DNA from 2 places in the Ruegeria sp. YTSC106 genome. Region 1 is predicted to be linked to the other one. Evidence: riboswitches for the same ligand, from Rfam matches in the RefSeq annotation. Region 1 holds a riboswitch; the other holds the start of a gene.

Region 1 (7,420 bases):
ATAGAATTTCGTGTCATGTCTAACCAAGAAAAAGCCCCGCACTATGGCGGGGCGGTCACTCGTTACCCCCTCATCCCCCAAAAAACCCGCGTTGTTCGGAGGGAAACCAAGTGAACAACGCGGGCAGACAGTTAGGGGTAAATTGTGTACGGCGTTAATTGCACTTTGGATCAAAATTCCCCGCGCCGCCCTAATCTGGGATGATAGGCAACGCGGGGACTTAGTCTGGTCATGGGACTGCCCAGACTAAATGGGGCAAGTGTGTTACGGGTCGTGTCGCTGGTTGGATCAAACTGTTGCAATTTGCGTTCACCTGCATTTGAGGGCGCTGTTCAACCAGCCAGTTCTTAGTTTTCCAACAGAACTTTTGCCAGCATTCCGTTTGTGTTGAACCGTCGGACCCATGCATACCGCCCGCTTAAACGTTCGACGCGCTGAACCGCGTGCGGGACACCACGACCACAGGGTTTGGTGTTCGTCAAACGAGGTTTTTACCATTACTCAAACCGCCATTCTTGGAGAAATATTATGTCTCGAAGTGAGTGAAAAACGAAACTTCATGACAAGGCGAGAAGGATGAACTAGGAATCTAACAAAGAAAAAGTTCTGGACGTATTGTGGAACACATTGCCTTTACCTTTGAGATGGGGGTCGTTTGTACCCTTCTGGCTTTCACCGTTTTTTTGTTCGTCTCCGAGATCATCAGGATCGACCTTTCCGCCATATTGGTTCTGGTTCTCATAGGCTTGCTCAGCTACGCGCCCGGGCTGGGAAATCTGGCGGATGTAACCCTTCTGTTCGACGGCTTCGCATCCAATGCCGTCATCTCGATCATTGCGGTAATGATCGTCGGTGCTGGTCTGGACAAGACGGGGATCATGAACAAGGTTGCTGCCGTTATCCTCAAATATGGTGGCAAATCGGAAGGCAGGGTTGTTCCAATCATCTCAGGAACCGTTGGCGTCATTTCTTCGTTCATGCAGAATGTCGGCGCCGCTGCTCTGTTTCTTCCCGTTGTCAGCCGTATTTCTTCGCGGTCAGGTATACCGCTGTCACGCCTGCTGATGCCGATGGGATTCTGCGCCATTTTGGGTGGCACAATGACGATGGTCGGGTCGTCTCCACTTATCCTGCTGAACGATCTGATCCTGACGGCAAATGACAGTTTGCCGGCCTCTCAGAAAATGGAGCCCTTCAGCCTGTTCTCGGTCACACCGATCGGTGCAGTTCTGATCCTGACGGGAATTGGTTACTTTTTGCTGTTGGGACGCTGGGTTTTGCCCGTGGCTGAAGGGCCTGACAATACGGGCACCGGACAAGGGACACAGGAATACCTGCAAAGGGTCTATGGCCTCAAAGCCGACGTGTTCGAAGTCGTAGTGCCCGAGGACAGCCCCTTGGTCGGAGAGATTCTGGCCGACATCAACCACGAAAACCACCTGTACATCATTTCCACCTTCTATCGCGGCAAAACCTCGATGGTTCAGGTTTTGACAGCCGAAATTGCGGCCCCGTGTCGGCTGGCCATCGTCGGCCGCCGTTGGGAGGTCGAGACGTTCGCCAAGAAATACGGGCTTACCGTTCTTCCGGATTTGGACATTTTTGTCGAAGAGTTCGCCCCCACCAATGCAGGCGTGGCCGAGGTGGTCGTCACGCCAGACAGCAAGCTGATCGGCAAATGCCCCCGCGAGCTTTTGTTCCGCAAGACCTATGGCATGTCGCTGCTGGCCATTCACCGCGGCGAAGAGACGCTGAGCCATGTCGAGACCGAGGATCACGAATCCACTCAGATCGGGCTCGAAAAGTTTCAGGCCGGTGACATGCTCGTGGCGCATACCAGATGGGACAACCTGATGCGGATCAAGCGCGACCCGGACTTCGTCGTTGTGACAACGGACTTCCCCCAGGACGAACTGAGGCCGCAAAAAGTCGGCTGGGCCCTGGCATTTTTCGCCATTTCGCTGTCATTGATCCTGTTCACGGACGTCCGGCTTTCGCTCTGCCTTCTTACCGGAGCGGTAGGCATGATGTTGACCCGTGTGCTCAGCGTGGATGAGGCATACCGCGCGGTCGGGTGGAACACCGTATTCCTGCTCGCCTGCCTCATACCTTTGGGACAAGCTGTACAGAACACAGGCACGGCTGCGTGGATCGCCCAGCAGATCATGATAATTCTGGACGGCTGGCCGCTCTGGTCGCTGCAAACCGGAATCGCTGTTCTGGCGACTGCTTTTTCTCTGGTCATGTCAAATGTCGGGGCCACTGTCCTGCTGGTGCCTTTGGCGGTATCGATTGCGATAGCGGCTGGTGGGAATCCATCGGTTTTTGCACTGACCGTCGCCATTTCCACATCGAACAGCTTCATCATCCCAACCCATCAGGTAAACGCATTGATTATGGGTCCGGCAGGATACAAGGTGATGGATTTCGTGCGTTCCGGCGGGATCATGACTGTGCTGTTTCTGGTCGTCTCTCTGCTCATGATCAACGTCATTTACTAGCGCGAGAGGATCCGGGGTGTTCGGCGGTCTTTTCCCACCATCGTGACAGGTTCTGTCCAGGCACCCGCTCACCACAGTGTACGACCCTGGCAGAGATACCGTTCGTCGCCGGGCTCATCTCAGGCTGTACCCCGCACGACATGCCGCCCATCGACGCCCACAGGTCGCTTTCTACTCCTCCGCATCATTGTTACGCGCGACTCGCTTGACAAGCAGGCCAGCGGTGCCGCATGTCCCTTTCGTTGGTGTCGGTGACAGCCGATGAAAAGGGAATGCGTCAACGGTCATGCCGCCAAACGCAGCCGCCCCCGCGACCGTGAACGGAGAGGATGCCCAATGCCACTGGCCCAAAGGCCGGGAAGGCGGGACATCCGACAGAGGCCCTCCTCTGGCATCCGCAAGCCGGGAGACCTGCCAACAACCGAAGTTGAAACCGGGCGGGGTGTTCCGGTGTCGGGTCCGTGACCAATCGTGGCCCGCATGAAACCCCGTCCCCCGCGAAGAGGATTTGGGGGGATGAGAGACATGACCGAGACCACACCAGTCGAGTTGCTGGTCTGTACCACCTGCCGTCGCGGCCTGCCTGTCGAAGATGACGCGCAACGCCCGGGCGCTTTGTTGCACAAGGCCCTGGAACAGGCTGACCTGCCCGACGGTGTCACCCTGAAAGCCGTAGAATGCCTGTCAAACTGCGATCAAGGTTGTTCGATCGTATTGCGCGGCGGGCCGGGCCGCTGGACATTCGTCTATGAAAACCTGAGCGAAACAGATCATGTCGACGTCATTGTCGACGGTGCGACCAAGTATCTGGCCACTGAAGATGGTTTGGTGAAATGGCGCGAACGCCCCGAACATTTCCGAAAAAACTGTGCCTCGCGCATTCCCCCGATTGGAGCCTGACATGTCGAACCTCGAAAAACTCCCCGTCACAGTGATCACCGGCTTTCTGGGCTCGGGCAAGACCACTTTGGTGCGTCATCTGATGCAGAACCCGCAGGGCAAGCGCCTTGCTGTCGTGGTCAACGAGTTCGGCGATGTAGGCGTCGATGGCGACATCCTGAAATCCTGCGCCATTCCCGATTGCCCGGCGGAAAACATCATGGAACTGGCCAATGGCTGCATCTGCTGCACCGTGGCAGATGATTTCATTCCCACCATCGAGGCCCTGATGGCTCTGGAACCGCGCCCGGATCACATCCTGATCGAAACCTCGGGACTGGCGCTTCCCAAACCATTGCTGAAGGCGTTTGACTGGCCCGACATCCGCTCGAAAATCACCGTGGATGGCGTGATCGCCCTAGCCGATGCCGAGGCTGTAGCCGCCGGTCGCTTCGCGCCCAATGTCGAAGCGGTGGATGCCCAGCGCATGGCCGATGACTCGATCGACCACGAAACGCCCCTGTCCGAGGTGTTCGAGGATCAGATCTCCTGCGCCGACATCATCCTGCTGACCAAGCCCGACCTCGCCGGCCCTGAAGGCGTGGTAAAAGCACGCGAGATCATCGCCGCCGAGGCGCCGCGTCCCCTGCCCGTGGTCGAAGTGGCCGAAGGTGCGGTGGACGTTCGCGTTGTGTTGGGTTTGGAAGCCGCCGCCGAGGATGACATGGACGCCCGCCCTTCGCATCACGACGGCCACCATGATCACGAGCATGACGATTTCGAAAGCATCATCGTCGAGTTGCCCGAGCAAGCCGATCCGACCCAACTGGTGGCCAAAATCGAACGCCTCGCCAATGAGCTGAACATCCTGCGGGTCAAAGGGTATGCCGCCGTTCAGGGAAAGCCCATGCGTCTGTTGGTACAAGCCGTGGGTGCGCGGGTACGTCACCAGTATGACCGTCCGTGGGAACCCGGCGAAGAGCGCCGTTCGCGTCTGGTCGTCATCGCCGAGCATGACGACATCAAAGAGGCGGAAATCCGCGAAATCCTCGTGGGTGTGCGTGAGGCTGCCGAGTAAGACCCATGCACGTCGTCTTCCGCGAAAGCCACGGGCTCGAGGAAACCGAGACCCCGACCGATCTGGGCCAGAGCCCAGCAGAACTGGTGGTGCTGTCTTTCTCGGACAGCGACCTGGGTGCTTTCGCGGCGGGCTGGCATCGTGGTGGCGGACCGGATGGGCGAATGCCGACCCTGCGGCTGGCCAATCTGACAGCTTTGAAACACCCGCTGTCCGTTGACACCTATGTCGAGCAGACGCTCGAGGGCGCCAAGGGCATTCTGATCCGTCTGATCGGTGGCGTGCCCTACTGGTCCTACGGCCTGCAGCAGGTTCTGGCACTGGCGCAGGCCAAAGGCATCGCTCTGGCCGTCCTCCCAGCGGACGGGCGCGAGGATACGCGGTTGGATGACTATTCCACCTTGCCCGTCTCGACCCTGCGGCGGCTGGCGCATCTGTGCGATACCGGCGGCGAGGTCGCGGCACAGGCCGCACTGGCACAGATGGCTCTGGCGGCAGGGCTTTATGCCGGTCCGGTGATGGGCGCCAAGACCTTGCCCGAATGTGGCGCGTGGTGTCCGGGTCGCGGCGTAATCCCGGTGGAAACCGCGTTCGAAGATAACGCTAAACGCATCCTCGTCACCTTCTACCGCGCTTACCTGACCTCGGCAGACACCGCCCCGATCGCCACCCTGATCCGCAGCCTGCGGGCCCGTGGATTCGAGGCGATGGGCCTGTTTGCCCCGTCGCTCAAGGCGCCTGTGGCCGCCGACTGGTTGCGGGAACAGGTTGTTGCGCTGAAACCATCGGCAATTGTCAATGCCACTGCCTTCTCGGGCAAAGGTGCGTCGGGAACATCGCCTCTGGACGCAGCAGATGTGCCTGTGTTTCAGGTCGCTCTCGCCACCTCGCGCCGCAAAGCGTGGGCCGAAGCAGAACGCGGGCTGTCCCCCGCCGATCTGGCCATGCATGTGGTACTGCCCGAGGTGGATGGGCGGATCTCGGCGGGAGTCGCGTCTTTCAAGGAACCCGGCAAACGCGATCCTCATCTGGAATACGCGCGCTTTGCACATCGGCCCGAACCGGACCGGATCGAAGCGATCATCGACCGTGTCTCGGGCTGGCTTGCACTGAACGATAAACCCAAGGCAGATCAGATTCCCGCGCTGGTCCTGTCCACTTATCCCGGCAAAGACTGGCAGATGGCCCATGCGGTTGGCCTTGACGCGCTGGCCTCGGCCCAAGCGATGCTGTCCGATCTTCGCGAAGAAGGCTATGACATCGCGACTGGCGAGCCGATTGCCGACACTCTTCTGGACGCACGGATTTCGTGGGCGCTCGAGGATTATCTGGATGCGCTTGCGGATTTGCCCGAGACCCTGCGCACCGATCTGCACACCGCATGGGGCGCGCCCGAAGATGATCCGGCCTGTGCCGATGGGGTCTTTTATTTCACCGCACTGCGACGCGGCAAGGCGCTGGTCGCGCTGCAACCCGAACGCGGCACGCCCGAGCTGCGTGATGACGACTATCATGACCTCTCGCGCACCCCGCGCCACAGCTATGTCGCCTTCTATTTGTGGCTGCGCAAAGGGTTGGGCGTGAACGCGCTGATCCACATCGGGGCACATGGAACGCTGGAATGGTTGCCCGGAAAATCGGTCGCTTTGTCTGCTCATTGCTGGCCCGAGGCGCTGATCCGCGATCTGCCGGTGATTTATCCCTTTATCGTCAATGATCCCGGTGAAGCCGCGCAAGCCAAGCGCCGGATTGGAGCGGTCACGCTGGGCCACATCCCGCCCCCGATGAAGGAAAGTGGCACGCCGGATCGGATGGTCCGGCTTGAATCGCTGCTGGATGAGTTTTCGAACGCCGACGGGCTTGACCCCAAACGCCGTGACCGCTTGCAGGAAGATATCCGTGATGAAGCGCAGGCCATTGGCTTGGAAAGCGATCTCGGCCTTGATCAGGCAACCTGCACCGCCGAAGCGATCACACGTATCGACCGCTTTGTCTGTGACATCAAGGAAAGCCAGTTTGGCGACGGGCTGCACATCTTCGGGCGCGTGCCCGAGGTGACGGGCAATTTCGATCCGGCCCCGTCGGCCCACGCTGAACGCGACGCGCTGATCAAAGCGCTCGGGGGCAAACGGATCGATGCCGGGCCTTCGGGTTCACCCTATCGTGGTCGGTCAGATGTTCTGCCCACCGGGCGGAACCTTTACACCACTGACCCGCGGTCGGTTCCGACCCGTGCGGCCTATGCGCAGGGTGTGAAACTGGCCGAGGAACTGGTGCGACGCCATCTTCAGGAAGAAGGCGATTACCCAAAAGGGCTGATCGTCGATCTGTGGGGGTCAGCCACCATGCGCACGGCGGGCGAGGAATTTGCCATGGCCTTGCACCTGCTGGGCGTCAAACCTGTATGGGACAAAGGGTCCGAGCGGGTTTCCGGCATCGAGGTTCTGCCGATCACTGACCTGAGCCGCCCGCGCCTGGACGTGACCTTGCGGGTGTCGGGCCTGTTTCGGGATGTTTTCCCGACGCTGTCCGCTTTGTTTGGCCAAGCGGTTCGCGCATTGGCCGCGCGTGATGAGGCGGCGGACTGGAACCCCTATGCCGGGCAGGAGCCGGTGGCGCGGGTCTATGGACCTGCGCCCGGAAGCTATGGCGTCAACATGACCGAACTCTCCGAGGTGTATACCGACGAGGCCCGTGCACAGGCAGGTGAAGCGTGGCTTGAGGCCAGCTCTTTTGCATTGGAAGGCGAACACATATCACAGGACAAGGACGGTATCACCCAACGCGTTGCAAATGCGGACAGCTTTGTCCACTTGCAGGACCTGACCGAAACCGATCTTCTTCTGGCCAACGATTATGCCACACACGAAGCGGGTTTTGCCGCCGCCAAGAAGATCGCCGGCGGAACCGCGCAGCTGTACCATCTGGACAACACAAATCCGGAAAATCCTCGTGCCCGCAC
Region 2 (7,420 bases), on a different contig from region 1:
CGAAATCGCACTGATCCAGCGCCGTTACCTTGCCGTAGCGCTTCACAAGGTTCCGTCCTTTGAGAATAGGTTCCATCAGGCTGCCACCTTTCTGATCCACTGGTCGACCGCGACCGCTGCGATGATAAGGATGCCGATCAACAGGAACGTCCATTGCGCATCAGCGCCCAGCAATCGAAGCCCAAGTGTGAAGACGCCGACGATCAACGCTCCGAACAGCGACCCGAGAATGGACCCGCGACCACCGAACAAGGATATACCCCCGATCACGACCGCCGTTATGCTTTCAATGTTTGCCAACTGTCCTGACGTCGGAGACACGGACCCAATGCGACCAATCAGGGCCCAGCCCGCGAAAGCGCAGATCAGCCCGGACAGCATGTAAACTGACATCAGCGTGCGATGCACATTGACACCGGACAGCTCGGCGGCTTCCGGATCATCACCGACCGCATAGACATGCCTTCCCCAGGCGGTATGACGAAGCGCGTAGGAAAGCACGAGGATAAGCACCAGCATGAAGATCACGCCGACGGTGAATACAGCCCCGCCGATGTTAAACTTGGCACCGAACAGTTGCAGGATGCTGGCATGTTCCTCGATCTCCTGTGACCGGATGGTTTCGTTCTGAGAATAGAGGAAATTTGCCGCGAGAACGATTTGCCACATTCCAAGCGTCACGATGAACGGCGGCAGTTTGATGCGGCTGACAAGATAACCGTTCACCGCGCCGATTGCTGTGCCAACGAAAAGGCCGCAAATGATCGAGACCGATGGCGGCAGCCCATACCGGAAGGTGAACTGACCCATCACAACCGACGACATTACCATGATTGCCCCGACGCTAAGATCGATACCTGCCGTCAGGATGACAAGGCTTTGCGCCGCAGCCACGATCCCGACAATCTGAACCTGCTGCAGGATCAGGGTCAGCGCAAATGGCGAGAAAAACTTGGAGCCCAACAATACACCGAAAATGACGATGGCAGCCACAAGAACGATCAACGGCACCAGAGAGGGGTTCACATGCAGAAAATGCTGAACCGTTCCGACAAACCCGCGGTGGTGATCGTCAAATTCGGCAATCTGTTCCGGGCTGCCTTGTGCAGCGGCTTCGAAGTCGTCTGATCGTCGTGAAGTATCGGACATAAAGGTTCCCCCAAAGCGTCAGGTCACTGACGACTCTAGCAAGTTTTCGGGCGAATGGGTGGCTTGAAAAGCGGAAGGCCGCCCTCTGCGGCCCTCCGGGTGATCAGGTCAACCCCAGCAGAGGTCCATGCCTTCTTTGACCGAGATTGACTCGACGCCATCAGCGGCCTTGTCCGTTACAAGCGCCACGCCGGTGTCAAAGAAATCCTTACCGGGTGTGTTTTCAGGTTTTACACCTTCGTCCGCCCATTTCTTGACGGCCTCAACCCCCAGTGATGCCATCAACAGCGGGTATTGCTGCGACGTTGCGCCGATAACACCATCAGCAACGTTTTGGACGCCCGGGCAGCCTCCGTCCACGGAAACGATGAGTACGTCATTTTCACGTCCGATGGCTTTGAGCGCTTCATAAGCGCCTGCCGCCGCAGGTTCGTTGATGGTGTGAACAACGTTGATCGTCGGATCCTTGGCCAGTAGGTTTTCCATCGCGCGGCGACCTCCTTCTTCGTTGCCGGCAGTGACATCACTCCCGACCAGACGGGGGTCATCTTCATCGCCGATCACGTTCGGGTCTGCCAGATCAACACCGAAGCCCTGAAGGAAGCCCTGATTGCGCAGCACATCCACTGTCGGCTGGCTGACGGCAAGATCCAGTGTCGCGATTTTGGCGTCGTTGGCGGCGTCGCCCAGCGTGGCTTTGGCCCATTGTCCAATCAACAGCCCGGCAAGGAAATTGTCCGTGGCGAACGTTGCGTCAGCCGAGTCAATGGGTTCCAGCGGCGTATCCAGAGCGATTACCAGAACCCCTGCATCCCGCGCCTGCTTCACAGCCGGAACGATGGATGATGTGTCCGAGGCCGTCAGCAGAATGCCTTTGGCGCCGTCCAGAATGCAGGTCTCAATGGCTTGCACCTGCGTTTCATGGTCACCGTCGACCTTGCCCGCAAAGGCTTTCAGCGTCATTCCCAGCTCTTCCGCCTTCGCTGTCGCGCCCTCCTTCATTTTGACAAAGAACGGGTTGGTGTCCGTTTTGGTGATCAGGCAAACAGTTTCACCTTCCGCCATTGCACTGCCAGCCATGGCAGCAGCTGCCAGCGCTGTCGCGCCCGCAAGTCTTGCAAGTTTCATCGATAATCCTCCCAGTTTTTCTAATGCCCATGAGGGCACGAGAGCGATCAGGCAAAAATAACCTGATCCCATGAGAAACCATCACAAGAATCAAATATTGAGTCAATAAATAACTCACTCTTATTTATTATTGACAGGGCGGGTCGGCTTTCTCATTCTCAAGCAAGAAAGGGGTGGTCGTGCCTGAATATTCATCTCAGACAAACTCGATTGGCTCGCACGGGTCAGAGGTGCGCGGAACGAACCAAAGCGGCATGCGGGCCCGAAACGAACGCCTTGTGTTATCTCTTGTCCGGCGCCATCAGGCCCTTGCGAAGTCCGAAATCGCGCGCATGACGGGACTGTCGGCACAAACGGTTTCCGTCATTATGCGTCTATTGGAAAAGGATGGGTTGCTTCTGCGCGGTGAACCGGTTCGCGGGAAAGTCGGGCAGCCTTCTGTTCCCATGCGCCTTAATCCGGATGGTGCGTTCTTCTTTGGGCTTAAAGTCGGGCGCCGCAGTGCCGAACTGGTTTTGACTGACTTTGTCGGAAATGTGCGGCAACGAGAGAGGCAAACCTATGACTATCCAACGCCGAATGCCACTTTGGATTTTTCCAGGGAGTGCCTTGGGAAAGTGATGACGTCCATGTCACCTGAGTCCAAAAGCAGGATCGCGGGGCTCGGAATAGCTATGCCCTTTTACTTGTGGGACTGGGCGAAGGCTTTGCAGGTTCCTCAGGAAAAAATGGACCCGTGGCGCGCGTCGGACTTAAAAGCGGACCTGGCTCTCAGCTGCAATATGCCAATTTTCCTTCAAAATGACGCGACAGCGGCCTGTGGTGCGGAATTGGTTTTTGGCCCGGCTGACGGGCCAAGAGATTTTTTGTATTTCTACGTCGGCTTCTTCATTGGCGGCGGGGTGGTCCTCAATGGCTCGATCTTTTCTGGTCGGGGAAATGCAGGCGCGCTCGGTCCTTTGCCTGTTCCTGATGACGCTGGCGGTGTGAAGCCGCTGATTGACGTGGCCAGCCTTTATGTGCTCGAGCGTGCAATCACGACAGCAGGGGCAACCTCGCATTCTTTATGGGAATCGACCGAGCATTGGGATGTGCCAAAAGCTCAACTGGAGAACTGGTTGAATAAGACCGCGAGCGGGATTGCCTATGCGATTGTATCATCATGCAGTCTAATCGACTTTGAGTGCGTAAAGATTGACGGCTGGATGCCGCCGGACATCAAGGCGCATTTGGTTGAATTGGTCGAAAACAAACTGTCCGAGGTTAACCTGACCGGTCTTGAGCGCCCTTTGGTGGTGGCGGGGGCCGTGGGCCCGGATGCGCGCTCGCTGGGCGCAGCAAGCTTGCCGTTGTCGGAAAGGTATCTTTCAGAAGCCTAGAAGTGTATTTCCCCTTCTTCCACTGATGCTTACCGAAGCACGTCAAACCACACCAGACTTCCCAGGTTCATAACTTTTTCGACCGCCATCACAATTGATCGTTGACGGAGACTGGGATTGTCTGGCAAGCCGCTGGACATGTCCGGTTCCGGGGTGCGCTCTGGAATCAATAGGGAATGCGGTGCGGGCTCAGGCCCAATTCCGCAACTGCACCCGCAACTGTAAGCGGCGAGCAGGGCTGAAACGCCACTGGGGTTTTCCCGGGAAGGCCAGTCCGACGCTTTGACCCGCAAGTCAGGATACCTGCCGGGCATGTGCCCCCATAAGGGGCGCTCCTCATCGGCGACGGGATGTGCGTCGGACCAGGATGCCTGAAAGGGCAATTTGGCGTTGGATGTCCCGCAGTCAAAGTGAATTTCGCACCGGGATTGGCGCGACGGGACAAGGACGACTGTTCATGAAAAAGCTGCTCAGTGCAGCCGCTGCCGCGATGGCACTTCCTGCCATGGCAAATGCGCATTTCCTTTTGGAATACACCATCGACACCATGATCGAGAAACCCGGCGATGTGCCGGTCAAGCTGATCTTCTGGCATCCGTTCGAGAACGGTCATGTCATGGATATGGAAAAGCCGCAGGAATTCTATGTGATCCACAACGGCAAAAAAACTGATTTACTTGATACGCTGGAACCTGTCCGCTTCACCGGTGGAGAAAACGAGGGGGCGGCGTTCAAAGGCAGTGTTCCTGTCAAACGTTCGGGCGATTACGTGCTGGTGACGGTTCCTCAACCTTATTATGAGGAAGCCGAAGACATCTATATCCAGCAGTTCACCAAAGCGTTCCTGAACCGCAACGCATTGCCGACCGACTGGATGAACCCTGTGGGTCTGCTGACCGAGATCATACCGCTTAACAAGCCGACCAACATCATCGCGGGTTCGACCTTCACGGGCCGTGTGATGGCTGATGGTCAGCCGGTTGCAGGTGCTGAGATCGAGATCGAGTACATGGCCGCCGAACCTGGCATGGAGAGCTCGGCCGCTTCGACACCGAAGGTGTCACCAATGCCGGGTGGTGCCGTGGTCGCCATATCGGACGACAACGGGTACTTTTCGTTTGGCGTTCCAAAAGCCGGTTACTGGGGTTTCGCAGCACTAGGTTCAGGTCCAGTGACCGAACATGAGGGTAAAGAACTTAGTCAGGATGCGGTCATCTGGATCCGCGCCTGGGATCTGGAGTAGACCCAAATGCACATCGTCGACGGAGCCCTTTCCAACCCGGTCGTGGTCGGCGGTGCCGTCGCCGCTGCGGGTGGGATTGCCATGGGCCTCAGGTCACTGGATCTTGACCGCATCCCCACTGCCGGAGTGTTGTCAGCCAGTTTCTTCGTGGCATCGTTGATCCACGTACCCATTGGTCCGTCATCGGTACATTTGATCCTCAATGGCATGGCTGGACTGCTGCTTGGCTGGGCCGCATTCCCGGCTTTGTTCGTCGGGCTTTTGCTGCAGGCGGTCTTTTTCGGCTTTGGCGGATTGACGGTGTTGGGGATCAACACCGTCAATATCGCTTTGCCCGCGGTGGTGGCCGGATTGTTGTTTGGTCGTCTGATCGCGCGTGGGACGCCTTTGCAGGGTGCGATCTGGGGTGGCTTGGGCGGCGCATTTGCCATTGCGGCGACGACCGGCATGGTCGCGACTTCACTGGCACTGTCGGGGGATGAGTTCCTGCCCGCTGCCAAGCTTGTTTTCTTTGCACATATACCTGTCATGGCCATCGAAGCGATTTTGACCGGGTTCGCCGTTTTGCTGGCGCGCAAAGTCAAGCCCGAGCTGTTTGTCAGAGGAGCGACCACATGAAGCATCTGGTTATCACACTGGCTTTGTGCTGTGCGCCTTTGCCTGCGCTGGCGCATAAAGTCATAGCCGGTGTTTTTGTGTCCGGTGATGCCATAGAGGGTGAGATCGGTTTTTCCAGCGGCGATATGGCAAGCGATACCGAAGTCATTGTTACTGGCCCGGATGGGGCAGAGCTGGGTCGCACGGTGACGGATGCAGACGGGTTTTTTATCTACACTCCGAACTCAGCCGTGGCGCATACATTCTTTGCTGACCTGGGCGCCGGGCACGTGGCCCAGGTTACTATGCCTGCAGAGGACGTCGCGCAGATTATGGGTGTTGTCGCAGAAAAAGCGGACAGCGCAACTTCGGCGACCATGGCCCAGACTGTCGGTTCCGCGACTTCACTAGGCCAAGAGGAACGACAGGTTATCGCAAAGGCCGTTCGTGACGAGTTGCGCCCGCTCAGGCGCGAGATCGCGGCCTATCGCGAACAGAATGACCTGCAAACCATCCTTGGCGGGATCGGGTACATCGTTGGTCTGTTCGGTCTGGGCTTTTACATGGCGGCGCGCCGCAGGCTGGCGGCCTGATGGCACACGTCCTGGGGCACCAAGAGAAAACACTGGCCGAAGCCGGTGACGGGCCTGAAGGTCTGATCAACCTGCTGGATCCCCGGATGCGGATCGTCATGGCAGTTGCTTTTGCAGTCGTTACCGTGGCGCTGTCAGCCCTCATTGCGCTTTGCGCGGCGTTGACCGTGTCTCTTTCGCTTTTGATGATTTCACGCTTGCCGTGGCGAAAGACGTTGAAGCGAATGGCCATGATGGATGGATTCATCCTGTTTATGCTGATCCTGCTGCCCTTTTCCATGCCCGGAGATCTGATGTTCACGCTTTGGGGGTACCCGGCAAGCTGGCAAGGCTTCTGGAAAGCGGTCCAGATTTCTTTGACCGCCAATGCCGTGATCCTGTCCCTGCTGGTGTTGGTTGGCACGATGGAGCCGGTCACTCTGGGTCACGCCTTGCATCGTCTGCGTTGCCCTGAAAAGCTGGTTTACCTTCTGATGTTTACAATTCGGTATATCGAGGTGTTGCGGGAAGAGTATCTGCGCTTGCGCGCCGCCATGAAGGTGCGCGGTTTTCGGCCAGCGACCAACTGGCACACATATCGCAGCTTTGGTTACCTGGTGGGCATGATGCTCGTGCGCGCGATCGAAAGATCGGAACGCATTCTGGCCGCGATGAAGTGCCGGGGGTTTTCCGGACGTATGCCGTTGCTTCAGGAATTTGACCTGACCCGCAGAGACATTGTGTTTGCTGCTGGATTCAGCGGTCTCTGCCTGGGTCTGATCATTCTGGAATTCGTATGACACTGATCGCGCTAGAAGACATCTGTTTTTCCTACCCCGGCCAGCCACCCGTCCTCGACGGGGCAAGCCTGAGCCTGAATGCCGGGCAGCGCCTGTCTCTGACTGGTCCGAACGGTGCGGGAAAATCGACGCTCCTGCGCATCATACTTGGGTTGCAGCGCCCGAGTTCTGGCACCGTCACCGTTTTTGGTCAGCAACGCGTGGAGGAGGCGGATTTCCACGAAGTGCGCCGCCGGGTGGGGCTTGTATTTCAGGATGCGGACGATCAACTGTTCTGTCCGACCGTCGCCGAAGACATCGCCTTTGGGCCGCTCAATCTGGGCAAGACACGCGACGAAGCGCTTGCCATTGTCGATAAAGTGCTTGGCGATCTGGACTTGATGCACTTAAAGAACCGCATCACGCACAAATTGTCAGGCGGCGAAAAACGGCTGGTGACACTGGCGACAGTTCTGGCGATGGATCCCGAAGTTCTGTTGCTGGACGAACCGACGAATGCGCTGGATACGAAAAACGAAGCGCGCTTGCTGGAAATCCTGCGAGCGTTGCCAC

What was found. A riboswitch is a leader RNA that binds a small molecule or an ion and turns the genes downstream of it on or off. The one in region 1 is predicted to bind cobalamin.
Region 2: it holds a riboswitch for cobalamin, as region 1 does, so the genes downstream of both, AC2FEB_RS21875 (DUF4198 domain-containing protein) here and AC2FEB_RS08030 (DUF1636 family protein) in region 1, are expected to answer to the same signal.

The regions. Positions count from the first base shown of each region.
Region 1 covers NZ_JBXWMI010000004.1:291,744-299,163, forward strand. Annotated here, with positions in the region: gene AC2FEB_RS08025 (SLC13 family permease) at 645-2,501, shown strand; cobalamin riboswitch at 2,728-2,934, shown strand; gene AC2FEB_RS08030 (DUF1636 family protein) at 3,027-3,401, shown strand; gene cobW (cobalamin biosynthesis protein CobW) at 3,403-4,458, shown strand; gene cobN (cobaltochelatase subunit CobN) at 4,464-7,420, shown strand, end outside.
Region 2 covers NZ_JBXWMI010000025.1:11,578-18,997, reverse strand. Annotated here, with positions in the region: gene AC2FEB_RS21895 (ATP-binding cassette domain-containing protein) at 1-76, opposite strand, end outside; gene AC2FEB_RS21890 (ABC transporter permease) at 76-1,149, opposite strand; gene AC2FEB_RS21885 (sugar ABC transporter substrate-binding protein) at 1,258-2,277, opposite strand; gene AC2FEB_RS21880 (ROK family transcriptional regulator) at 2,532-3,656, shown strand; cobalamin riboswitch at 3,783-3,981, shown strand; gene AC2FEB_RS21875 (DUF4198 domain-containing protein) at 4,114-4,899, shown strand; gene cbiM (cobalt transporter CbiM) at 4,906-5,517, shown strand; gene AC2FEB_RS21865 (NikL family nickel/cobalt ECF transporter subunit) at 5,514-6,089, shown strand; gene cbiQ (cobalt ECF transporter T component CbiQ) at 6,089-6,868, shown strand; gene AC2FEB_RS21855 (energy-coupling factor ABC transporter ATP-binding protein) at 6,865-7,420, shown strand, end outside.